One region of the Neobacillus sp. Fa239 genome, then DNA from elsewhere that is predicted to be linked to it. Evidence: riboswitches for the same ligand, from Rfam matches in the RefSeq annotation. Region 1 holds a riboswitch; each other region holds the start of a gene.

What was found. Region 1 has a riboswitch for S-adenosylmethionine ahead of ACZ5XR_RS11860 (ACT domain-containing protein). Riboswitches for the same ligand answer to the same signal wherever they lie in the genome.
Region 2: linked by a shared signal. The riboswitch ahead of metK (methionine adenosyltransferase) and the one ahead of ACZ5XR_RS11860 (ACT domain-containing protein) in region 1 are both predicted to bind S-adenosylmethionine.
Region 3: linked by a shared signal. The riboswitch ahead of ACZ5XR_RS03255 (methionine ABC transporter ATP-binding protein) and the one ahead of ACZ5XR_RS11860 (ACT domain-containing protein) in region 1 are both predicted to bind S-adenosylmethionine.
Region 4: linked by a shared signal. The riboswitch ahead of ACZ5XR_RS10275 (phosphoadenylyl-sulfate reductase) and the one ahead of ACZ5XR_RS11860 (ACT domain-containing protein) in region 1 are both predicted to bind S-adenosylmethionine.

What each region holds. Positions count from the first base shown of each region.
Region 1 covers NZ_AP041611.1:2,469,092-2,472,268, reverse strand. The annotation lists gene ACZ5XR_RS11865 (stage V sporulation protein S) at 931-1,203, opposite strand; SAM riboswitch class I at 1,519-1,624, shown strand; gene ACZ5XR_RS11860 (ACT domain-containing protein) at 1,737-2,345, shown strand; gene ACZ5XR_RS11855 (hypothetical protein) at 2,534-2,920, opposite strand; gene ltrA (group II intron reverse transcriptase/maturase) at 3,107-3,177, opposite strand, start outside.
Region 2 covers NZ_AP041611.1:4,447,784-4,450,960, forward strand. The annotation lists gene asnB (asparagine synthase (glutamine-hydrolyzing)) at 1-114, opposite strand, end outside; gene metK (methionine adenosyltransferase) at 239-1,441, opposite strand; SAM riboswitch class I at 1,644-1,797, opposite strand; gene pckA (phosphoenolpyruvate carboxykinase (ATP)) at 2,085-3,177, shown strand, end outside.
Region 3 covers NZ_AP041611.1:702,028-705,204, reverse strand. The annotation lists gene ACZ5XR_RS03265 (threonine aldolase family protein) at 1-925, opposite strand, end outside; gene ACZ5XR_RS03260 (methyltransferase) at 941-1,549, opposite strand; SAM riboswitch class I at 1,754-1,857, shown strand; gene ACZ5XR_RS03255 (methionine ABC transporter ATP-binding protein) at 1,934-2,974, shown strand; gene ACZ5XR_RS03250 (methionine ABC transporter permease) at 2,964-3,177, shown strand, end outside.
Region 4 covers NZ_AP041611.1:2,149,114-2,152,290, reverse strand. The annotation lists gene sat (sulfate adenylyltransferase) at 1-970, opposite strand, end outside; gene ACZ5XR_RS10275 (phosphoadenylyl-sulfate reductase) at 1,212-1,931, opposite strand; SAM riboswitch class I at 2,001-2,102, opposite strand; gene ACZ5XR_RS10270 (AbrB family transcriptional regulator) at 2,379-3,177, shown strand, end outside.

The DNA.
Region 1 (3,177 bases):
CAAATAACCGCAGGGTTAAATGTTGGTACACATATTCCCCCATCAACTATTGGTTTACTTGTATGCTAGTCTATGAACAAATAATAAAAGCTCAGTGTCTTTGAAGTTCTGACTGCCCAAGTGCCCAGAGGTCCTTCGCTCCAACATAGGTGTTACCTTGATGGAAGTGCAATTTTCTTACACTTAAGAAGGCATTACCCTTCCCTCATCGCTACTACGACCTCATGCGCCAGTCCTAAATCATCCTACCATTTTCTATTAGCCTCTTATATGATAGGTCTTTATTGGTTAGTACCTTCCCAATTTGAAGTAGGACCTTCCCGTCGTTATCTCTGAGAATCTTTCCACAGATGCCAGAACCCATACCCCGGCTGCTCTTACGGTGCATTTGACCGTTTCTTCCCGTAAGACATCGGTCTTCCCCCGTTAGGCAAAGGTCGAGGCTATGCAAAACATCCCTCGAACAGTTTCTTAGAGGGGCGTAGATTTCGGGATTGCAGTATTCGTTAAATCCTTCTGGCCTCTGTGTTTGCTCGCCACACAGACTGTTCCGACCTTTTTCTCTCTGTGTAGAATAGGCCGCCGTGACTTTTACTTCCAAGCAGAACGTAGTTCGTTACCTCCCCACGCATTGGATATGCTAGTCATCCGAATCGGTCAATTGATGACAGGAGACTTTCACTCCATAAGATTCTCAGCCTTGACGGCTGCTCCACCTAACTGTCTACGCTTAAAGACTAAAGTTACCTTTAGCCCTCCAAGACTCGCTACGAGCGAATGGCTAGTTCTTACTCGGCGGGAATCCCACCCGTTATATGATACGACCTATGCTCGGCCGCACAAGCACCCGTTAGAACAACAAGCTAATATATTATTAGGTGAATGTTTTTTTTTTTATTTAATTCTTTTATTGATCTTCTCAACGCAGATCTATCTTTTTTTCCTAGGACCTACAATTAATTTGATTGCTGTTTTATTTTCATTATTGATTAAAACATCTGTAAATGCAGGAACAAAAACCAGATTAACACCGCTAGGAGCTACGAATCCTCTTGCAATCGCAATGGCTTTAATCGCTTGATTTAAAGCACCAGCTCCAATCACTTGAATCTCTGAATTTCCTCTTTCACTTAATACACCTACAATTGCACCTGCAACTAAATTCGGATTTGACTTTGATGATACTTTTAATACATTATCCATATAAATTTTTCCCCCTGTTATATAATCGCTTGATATGATCACTAGAAAGAATGTAATTAACGTATCTTTAATAATATTCAAATTCAAATCAAGCAGAACTATTGAACTGATTCCTTTAATCTTTTTTGTGTTATCCTGCCCCTTTACTCGAATAAAAAATTAAGCATCCCTTGTTAAAGGAATGCCCCCTTTAGTTTAACAAGGGCAATACGCATTTTATCAAATGATTTCTTACCAATGTACTAGTTTTAGGATTGACGAATAATTATCCTTCTGATATATTATTATAAATAATTAAAGTCCGAATATTAAAAACTCTTATCCAGAGTGGCGGAGGGACAGACCCTATGAAGCCCAGCAACCTTCAAGTTTTACTTGAAAAGGTGCCAATTTCTACAGAATTATTTCTGGAAGATAAGGGGAGGAATGCAATAGTTATGACCTCTTCTTATTTATTATAGAAGAGGTTTTTTTGTGTTTGTAATATAAACGAGGAAATAATAAAAAGTTAATGACTATTAGGGGACGATGAGATGAAGGGTGTAAACTTTAGAGAGAGTTCATTAGCATCAAATACGTTAGTAAAAACAAACTTAAAAAATACAACTCAACCTGCAGTCTCAGGTACTAAAATGACTAATACTTATGATAATAAAACTGAACCAGTAGTCGAAATCTCCAGTGAAAATAATTTTTGTAGTATTTATGTCAACAAGTATAGAATGAATAAAGAAGTTGGGTTTGGAAGAAAGCTGCTTCAGATCCTTGAAGATTTTCAACTTTATTATAGGCATATACCGACGGGGGTTGATGCTCTTCATCTTGTTTTACATGAAAATCAATTAGATCAGATAATAGAAAGTGAACTAATACAACGTATTAGTACGGAACTTTCGGCAGATAAAGTGACTATTGAACGTAATCTTGCTTTAATTATGCTTATCGGAGGAAAAAAGCATCATAATGTCGACAGCATTGCCAGAGCAACGAGGGCTCTTGAAAAAAAAAGAATTAATATTGAAATGATACATATGAATCAAGGACCATCTCAGATAAGTTTAGTATTTGGCGTGAAGGCTCATGATGAAAAAAGAGCTGTTGCAGCAATCCATAATGAATTTTTTGCAAGTGTGTCAGTTTGAAATATTAATGATTTCCAACAGGTAATAAAAGGGCATCTAATTATGATTAATAGATGCTCCTTTTCTTTTTGTTTTCATTAACGATATCTTCCTATTAAATTAACCTGCCATTTAGTCCAATAAAAAAGGGATTGCCGCAGCGTTCCCGTTCTTAACCACAAGCACTCGAATAGCTTAATAAGAAGTATCTATATCTTGGTATCAAACAACGAAATTTGTTCTGTTGCAATTTTTACATATGAACCAATAGGATAATTGTTTCCAGTTAATTCGAAAATGACTATGTTACTTCCCATTCTCAGGACTGAAAATCCATCAGATTCAACCGATTCCAATACTCCTGATAAATAAATATGATTATCATCACTTGTTATTTGGCTAATTTCTTCATCAATATCAATAATTTGCTTTCCCCATTCCAGAATTCCTGGAATATCAATCTCTATAAAATATTCGAAATTCAATATTGGTTTAGTTCCAACCCATTTTCCTTCGGCACTGCCATATGGCGAATTAAACTTTACAATATAACCATCTTCTAATTCTTTAATATACTTGACTACTATTATTTTCATTTTTATTCACCTATTACATTGGTCTTTTCTTCTAAAATTCAATATAAATCTTGTTTTTCCTTGTTCAACTATTCTGCTTCGTTAGCTCAACAAGCATAAAGTAGGGAAACCTTTCTCAAGGCTTCCCCCTTATCAAACCGTACGTGCCCTATTAAGGCATACGGCTTACCAAATGTTACAATTTAATCAAGAGGATGCATTCCAGCCATTTTGCATCTTTTGGACACGGTGAGGTGTGAAATACTCCTCACCTTTTG
Region 2 (3,177 bases), 2.0 Mb from region 1:
ATCATCATCCGGGCCACGATGGGTAATGATATCGTTCATATTTTTAAATAGATGTTTTTGATTTTCCCGGTAGCTTTGCGTTTGTTCATGAACGCAGCCAATAAAACCACACATGATTACCCAACACTCCCAATCTGGAATTCCAATATAATTAAGATATTATCCAGTTTTCACCTGTTTTAGAATCCTTAGTCAAATAAAAAGGGAGCTGCATGAAAAAATGCAACTCCCTGCTATATTATCGATTAGAAGCTTGTTCACGTAACTTGTCTGCTTTATCTGTACGCTCCCAAGGAAGGTCAACATCAATACGGCCAAAATGACCATATGCAGCCGTTTGTTTGTAAATTGGGCGGCGAAGGTTCAGCATATTGATGATACCCGCTGGACGCAGGTCAAAGTTTTCACTTACTAAATCCACCAATACCTCTTCACTTACTTTCCCTGTACCAAATGTATCAACCGAAATGGAAACCGGTCTAGCGACACCGATTGCATAAGCCAGCTGTACTTCACACTTTTCTGCAAGTCCGGCTGCAACAATATTTTTTGCAACGTAGCGGGCTGCATATGCCGCAGAACGGTCAACTTTTGTAGGATCCTTACCAGAGAATGCACCGCCGCCATGACGAGCATATCCGCCATACGTATCAACGATGATCTTACGTCCTGTTAAGCCGGCATCCCCTTGTGGTCCGCCAATAACGAAACGGCCTGTTGGGTTAATGAAATATTTTGTGTTTTCATCGATTAGTTCACTTGGAACTACCGGATTAATAACATATTCCTTTAGATTGCGTTGAATTTGCTCCAAGGCAATTTCAGGATGGTGCTGAGTAGAGATTACGATGGTGTCAATCCGTACAGGTTTATCATTTTCATCATACTCAACCGTTACTTGGGTTTTACCATCTGGACGCAGATAAGGAAGAATCTCTTCTTTACGAACCTCTGTTAAACGACGGGCAAGCTTATGTGCAAGAGAAATTGGAAGAGGCATAAGCTCTTTTGTTTCATTACAAGCAAAACCAAACATTAGACCTTGGTCCCCTGCACCAATTGCTTCAATTTGTTCATCAGACATTTGACCTTCACGAGCTTCAAGTGCCTGATCAACACCCATCGCAATGTCAGCTGATTGTTCGTCAATAGAGGTTAATACAGCACAAGTCTCAGAATCAAAGCCGTATTTAGCACGATTGTATCCGATCTCTTTTATCGTTTCACGGACAATTTTTGGAATATCCACATAAGTAGAAGTTGTGATTTCCCCTGCTACAAGGACTAAACCAGTGGTTACGGAAGTTTCTGCCGCAACACGGGCATTCGCATCCTTGGCTAAAATCGCATCTAAAATCGAATCAGAAATTTGGTCACAAATCTTGTCAGGATGACCTTCAGTTACTGATTCAGAAGTAAACAAACGACGTTTTGTTGACATCTGAATTCCTCCTAAAAATGAAATAATATGATACGGAACTCATTCCCTTAGTAGTATGAAGTTAATAGGGGGTTTTTATGAAAAACAATCCCTAGTGTATTTTCACAATGGAAATAAATGATTAGCGAATTAACTGCACAAAATACAAAAAACCTTTCCATTATGAGGAAAGGTTGAAAGCAAAAGATTTGCGCGCCTTTCACTCTTATCGTCCAAGGTCAAGCCTTGCTTCAGGTTTAGCACCTTTGCTCGGAAAATGTGATGGAATAATAAAGCAATTCCGTTGTTGATCATTTTCGTTGTTGCAGGTTGCTGGGTTTCATAGGGCCTGTCCCTCCACCAGCTCGGGATAAGAGAGTATCCGTTCAATTTTCAATCTTACCCCACGCTGTCGAACAATGTCAATAATTTTTTTGAAAAGAATCTTAATTAAAAATTGCCCAATCACTCATACTAAATTCGCATTGTTTCATATAAAAGAAGCATAATCCTATGTAAATTATCATTAATTTTGCCTAATTTTATAATTGTGGTATTGAAGTCAATTATTTTATTAATTAGTATAGACTATTAAAATAAATGTGTTATACTTTTTACCAAGAAGAGATCATTTAAAAAACTTAAAAAAGGAAGGATTCTTAAAATGAATTCAGTTCATATTCCAAACGGGTTAAAACAATTACTGAGTGAAAGCCATGTCCAGACCCAGTTATCCGTACCTCAACTTGTTGAAAAAATTTTACTCCGCAATGAGGGGACCTTATCCTCAACCGGTGCCATCCGGGTTTCCACAGGAAAATATACAGGACGTTCACCAAAAGACAAATTTATTGTTGTTGAGGAATCCACTAAAGATAAAATCGACTGGGGAAACAATCAGTCCATTTCCGAAGAAGCTTTTACAAACCTTTATCATAAAGTTCTAGACTATTTAAAAGATAAAAATGAGATTTTTGTTTTTAAAGGGTTTGCTGGTGCTGATAAAAAGACTCAGCTTCCGATTCAAGTAATAAATGAATATGCCTGGCATAATTTGTTTGTCCATCAATTATTTATTCGTCCGAATGAGGAAGAGATGTTATCCCATGATCCAGGGTTTACGGTTATTTCTGTGCCTGACTTTAAAGCGAACCCAGCTGTTGACGGGACAAACTCCGAAACTTTTATTATCATCTCTTTTGAACAGCGTACTGTTTTAATTGGCGGTACAGAGTATGCAGGAGAAATGAAAAAATCTATTTTCTCTGTCATGAACTATTTGCTTCCTGAAAATAATATTTTATCGATGCATTGTTCAGCCAATGTAGGGCAAGAAGGCGATGTGGCCCTTTTCTTTGGGCTATCCGGAACAGGAAAAACGACTCTATCAGCCGATCCTACCCGCCGTCTCATTGGCGATGATGAACATGGCTGGTCGGCTAACGGTGTCTTTAATATCGAGGGTGGCTGTTACGCGAAATGCATTAACCTAACGAGGGAAAAGGAACCGCAGATTTTTGACGCCATTCGCTTTGGTACAGTATTAGAGAATGTGACCATCAATCCTGAATCAAGGGTCGCTGATTACGATGATGGGACATTAACGGAAAATACAAGAGCAGCATATCCAATCCAAGCGATTGATAATATCATTCTTCCAAGCATTGCCGGTCATCCTAACACGATCGTATTCTTGACTGCAGATGCCTTTGGCGTATTGCCGCCAATCTCTAAACTGACAAAGGAACAAGCCATGT
Region 3 (3,177 bases), 1.8 Mb from region 1:
CCAGAATGGTTTCAATCTCCTCTTTTGGAGCATCAAAATGAACATGAAACATATTGGAAACCGGCTTTAGTGGAAGTGTTTTAATTGCATGACATTGATTAAAATGGCCTGCAAGTTCTTTTGCTTCCCGGTAATACTGCTCCATTTTCGCGATCCTTTGATCAAAATAAAAATCTGCACTAATTATATACGGATAAAGGCTGATTAAATCCCCACCATGACGCCTTTTCCAAACTTTCGATTCCTCAATAAAATCCTTTTCTCCTGCCAGAATCGCCCCTGCAATTCCGCCAATTCCTTTATAAAATGACACATACACACTATCAAACAGACGACAAATTTCAGCAGCTGACTTTTCATAGTAGGGAAGAATTTCAAATAACCTTGCACCATCCAAGTGTAATTTGATTCCTTTCTCATGACAATAAGCCGAAATCGATTCCAGAGCTTCATAATCTGGTAATTGACCGCCAATCTCACGCTGGGGCAGTTCAAGCAATAAACAAGCAATATCCTCTTTAAGCCCAACAACATCTTCTAATTGAATTAAACTGTCTTGATCAGCAAGCAAAATCGGTTCAATATGATGCAGCTCTTTTAATCCGTCCTCTTCATGGATTTCCAAATGGCATAACGGATGGTAAGCGACTTTCTTTATTCCTTTTTGATCACACCAAATTCTTAAAGCAATTTGCTGGGCCATCGTACCACTAGGAAAAAATACAGCTGTCTCCTTCCCTAAGTAATCAGCCATCTTCTCTTGGAACTCCTCGATTATTTTTCCTTTCCCATAGATATCGCTTTCCTGCAAACCATCAAAATCATTGAAAGCTGCTAGTAATGTTTGAATGTCTCTTGGGTCATGCCCGACCACTTGATACGTGGTTTGCTTAAATGCTTCTAATAATGGATTTTTTTCGTTCATGTGAATTCTCTCCCTCTAATAAGACAACCTATAGATTAAAAATCGTTCATTTGAATTATGTTCATATAAATCCGGCAATATAACTTCCTGTTTGAATTCAAAAGGGGTTTGATTTTCCAGAAAATAAATATAATCCTCTGAAGGGTAATATAAAACCAGTTCTATCTCCCGATGGGACTTCTCCACAGAAAGTAAGATATTCTTTATGATTCTCATAAAAATTTGGATGGTAAATGGATTAAAAAAGTAAAAGCAATTATCTAACGATCTAATTTCATACTCTTCCGCCAAGCAGCAATAAAAGTGTATTTTATTCTTGGCATCAATGTGTTTCTTAAGATAATTTTTTTGATTTTGGACAGCCTCTTGATAGAGAGCCTGGTTCATTTCAATGCCGGTCACATTGGCATTCCATAAATAATGAATATAAAAAATTAAACGTCCTTTACCACAGCCAAAATCAACGATATGATCACTGCTTTTCAATTCATATTGGTGAAATAAGGTTTCAAGGGCACTATAAGGTGTCGGCTCGTAGCGATGATAGTGCAATGAGGTTATAAATCCCTTTTGTTCTCCTCCCGTTTTGATATTCAGCACTCCATCTAAAAACTTTTCTTTCATTGCTTGACCTCTATTCAGGTGAAGTAGGATTCTATCTATTATGATAAATGATTTTTCTGAAATAATGCCAATAGATTTACTAAAAATTAAAAAATCATCAATTGAAATTAAAATTATCGGATTACTAATATTTTTTTAAAATAAAAAGATTGACAATAGTTTAATAATTTATTAACATCATAAATAAGTTAAAAACAGCTGAATAACTTATCCAGAGAGACTGAGGGACAGGCCCGATGACGTCCAGCAACCTTCATTAATGAAAGGTGCTAATTCCTGCAGAGTGACTTCATTCTGAAAGATAAGGTTGAGATAGAAAAGCCTCTTTCTGATTGAAGAAAGAGGCTTTTTCGTATATAGGTGCAAACAAAGGGGATTGATATAATGCTTGTTTTAGACGATGTACATAAAATTTATGGAAAAGGCAAAGAGAAAAAGGTAAGTGCCTTAAAAGGAATTAACCTTCGCGTTGAGAAAGGTGAAATTTTTGGTGTGGTAGGATTCAGCGGGGCAGGAAAAAGTACACTGATTCGTTGTGTAAATCTGCTGGAACGGCCATCTTCCGGGAAAGTGCTCATCAATGGAGTAAACCTTTTATCCTTGGCGCCAAAGGATTTACGCAAGCAGCGTAAAAAGATTGGCATGATCTTTCAACAATATAACTTATTAAATTCGAAAACGATTTTTCACAATGTGGCGATGCCGCTTATTTTAGAAGGCACACCTAAAAATGAAATTAAAGAGAAAGTCACAAAATTACTAGCATTTGTTGGCTTGGAGGATCGGATGAATCATTACCCAGATCAGCTGTCCGGTGGTCAGAAGCAAAGAGTTGGAATTGCCCGCGCGCTGACAACTGACCCTGATATTCTCCTATGCGATGAAGCTACATCGGCACTTGATCCAAACACGACCGAAGCCGTTTTAGAGTTATTACGAAAGGTACGAGATGAATTTGGCGTAACCATTTTAATGATTACCCATGAGATGAATGTCATCCGTGATATTTGCGATAAAGTTGCGGTTATTGAAGACGGGACCATCGCGGAGCAAGGATCGGTCATCGACGTGTTCACTGAGCCAAAAACAATGATCGCCCGAAGCTTTGTGAGGACCTTCTTAAACGATAATATTCCAAAGTCCGTACAAAAATTAATTAATGAAAGCAGCCAGTCAAGCTCCCATGGCATTTACCGAATTATTTTTAAAGGCAATTCAACCAATGTCCCATTAATCTCAAATACGGCAAAGCACTTTTCAATCGATTTAAATGTTCTTCACGGGATGGTAACAGAGCTTCAAGGTCAGCCATTCGGAAATTTACTTGTTGAATTCAAAGGTGATAAAGAAGAAATTCTTCGCGCCGTTCAGTATATTCGAGACAATGAAGCTGTTATTAAGGAGGTGTCTGAAGATGCCATTTGATTGGTCCTGGTTCTGGCCAGAGTTTTTAAGTTCAATTGATCAAACACTTTATATGGTCGTTGTAGCTCTGATTATTTCGGTCATTATTGGAATTCCAATAGGTGTGATTCTGGTAATTACAAGAGAGAACGGCATTTTGCAGAATAATATTCTATTCAATATTCTTAATGTCATTATTAATATCTTTCGATCCATTCCATTTA
Region 4 (3,177 bases), 320 kb from region 1:
AGAAGCTATGTTCAAAGAACAATGGCTTAATCCCAAGCTCGCCTTCAGGAAATTGGCTGAAAATGCGCTGTGCATCATAGGTACCGTAATAATTACCGACACCGGCATGATCGCGGCCGACGATAAAATGGGTGCAGCCAAAATTTTTGCGGGCGATCGCATGGAAAATGGCCTCTCTAGGACCGGCATATCGCATTGCCGCCGGATGTACTCCAAGTTGGACACGCTCGGCAGGGTAATAGTTTTCCAGAAGGACACGGTAGCTTCTTAAGCGGACGTCGGCAGGAATGTCATCAGACTTTGTTTCCCCTACTAACGGATTAACGAAAAGACCATCGACTGTTTCTAATGCCGCTTTTTGGATATACTCATGGGCGCGGTGGATGGGATTTCTCGTTTGGAAGCCGACTACTGTCTTCCATCCCTTCGCTTCAAATAATGCCCTTGTTTCCTTCGGTTCGTACCATACATCGCTGAAGACACCTTTTTCCGGTTTTTTAATGAGCGTCACATCCCCCGCTACATAAACAGGGCCTCGTTCATATAAACGTTTTACTCCTGGATGCGCAACTTCTAGTGTCTTATATACCTCGACTGCCTCTTTATCTAAATTCGGCTCATACCATTCAGATACTTTGATAACTCCATAGACTTCTTGGTTAAAAACTAACTTGATTTCTTCGCCGACTTTAAGTGTCGCCGCCGTTTCTTTGGATACCGGAAGTGTGACAGGAATGGACCAGATGGTTTGGTCCGCAAGCCGCATCTTCTCAACAACTGATTCATAATCTTTCTTTCCGAGAAACCCGGTTAATGGACTAAATAGCCCGATCCCGATTAACTCAAGATCACTTAAGGCTATCGCGTCGATGTCGATCGCTTTTTCAATTTGGCTGATATCATAATTGGGATCATAGGCCTGGATTAGTTTGCCTCCATGAGGTTTTGGTAAAAATGACAAGTGAATCATACCTTTCTTATTATAATTAGATGCTTTCGCAACTGATTTTTATAAAAATAATGCTTTTATTTGCGGATTGAAGCAGTATATTTACGAATTAAAGCCATTTATTTGCGAATCCAACCGGTTTATTTGCGTATGAAAGCTTTATTAGCGAATTCTACGTTTCTATTAGCGATTCAAAGCCATCTATTAGCGAATTCTTGCATTCTATTAGCGAATTCCCTCATTCTATTAGCGAATGGCATCTTTACTTATCCGTGTGTAAACCACACTCTGTCTTGCCAATCCCGGCCCAGCGCCCGGCACGTGAGTCCCCGTCAACTCCCACTGGCTGCGTACAAGGAATACAGCCGATGCTTGGGTAGTTGTGATCATGCAGGGTGTTATATGGGAGATCTTTTTCCTTTATATAGGCCCACACATCATCCCATGACCAATGAATCAACGGACAAATTTTAATGTTCTGGAATTTTTCATCTTTATTGATGAATTCTGTGTTGGCTCTTGTTGGTGACTGTTCTCTTCGAAGACCCGAAATCCAGGCTTGTTTTGCCGTTAACGTTTCTCTTAGAGGAATGACCTTGCGAATGTTACAACACTGGTTGGGATCTCTTTTCCATAATGCGGATCCAAACTGTGCAGATTGTTCATCGAGACTTAATTTTGGCTGCTTGCGCTCGATTTTTAAAGTTGGGAACCGGGCTTCGATTTTGTCAATGACCTCATACGTTTCTGGAAAGTGTAAGCCTGTATCTAGAAAAACAATATGAGCATCCGACTTGATTTGCTGAATCAAGTCAATTAATACAATCGCTTCCGCTCCGAAACTGGAGGCATAGACGATTTGGTCTTCCGGATAGGAATTGTATGCCCATTCTAAAACAGCACGTGCCCCCTTGGTTTTATCTTCAAATTGGAAATTATCGGATATTTGACTCCAATTTTGATACGTGATTGCAGCACTCATGCTACAAACCCCCTCTCGTCCATTAAAAAAGCCCTTCCGAATAGGAAAGGCATCTCACTAGTGTTTAACACCTTATCTCTCAAAATGATCATCATTTTGCTGGATTTAGCACCTTGCTTCGCAGGTTGCCGGGCATCTACGGGCCAGTCCCTCCGCCTCTCTTGATAAGTATTGAGTTATCGTTGGAATTAATCCTACCATACCCATAGGATTTATGTAAATAAAAAAATACAAAATTTAAAAAATTTTTAAATTGGTGGAACACATGAAAAAACAGCCTCGATCAATCGAGACTGCTGCAACCAGTTTTTACACACTATGCTGGTACTTTCATGGATTTTGGATGAGGAAAATTTTCCACATTGCGATAAGCTTTACAATTAGTATCAATAAATAAGATATGCTATGATAAACCAAGCAAATTTATCTTAGACAGAAGGGTTTCTTTTGAAAAAATACACATTTAAAGCTGATGACAAAATCCTGCGGTTTACGGTGACGGTATTTACAGCTATCGTTGGCGGTCTCCTCTTTAACCTTCTACATACGCCGATTCCTTGGTTGCTCGGGCCGATGGTCGCTGTATTAATCGGGGCCAGATTTAGCAAGATTCCGTATTACTGGCCCACTTACATTCGAAATACCGGTTTAATTATTGTCGGGTATTCCATTGGTTTATCCTTTACAAAAAACGCTCTAATTCAGATAGCTGAAAAGCTGCCATCCATGATTCTTATGACGGTTCTGCTCGTTATTTTTTGCGCCGGGATCGCCTTTTTCGTTTCCAAGATTACCGGGGTTGACTACCCGACTGTGCTGACCGGAAGCATTCCCGGAGGGCTTTCGCAGATGATTATCTTTGCGGAAGAGTTAAAAGGAATCGATATCACGACTGTCACCTTCCTTCAAGTAGCAAGGTTGATGATGATCATTTTCTTCGTTCCCTTTCTTATTTTTGGACCGTTTTTTAAAAATCAACAGGGAGCTGACTTGGTTTTGACGACAGTCCAATCGGCAGAACCGCTTTTTCCAAACATCCTGTTATTTGCACTAATTGGTATCGTTTCGGCTTTTCTGGCAAAAAAATTAAAATTTCCAACCCCCTTTTTGCTGGGACCGATTTTAGGAACTGCCGTCATGAATATCTCAGGCTTTCACGGTCCGCTCCTGCCCTCATCGATTTTAAATATTTCGCAATTTATGATTGGCGGCTATATTGGCTTGCTCTTAAAACCTGAAAAGCTGC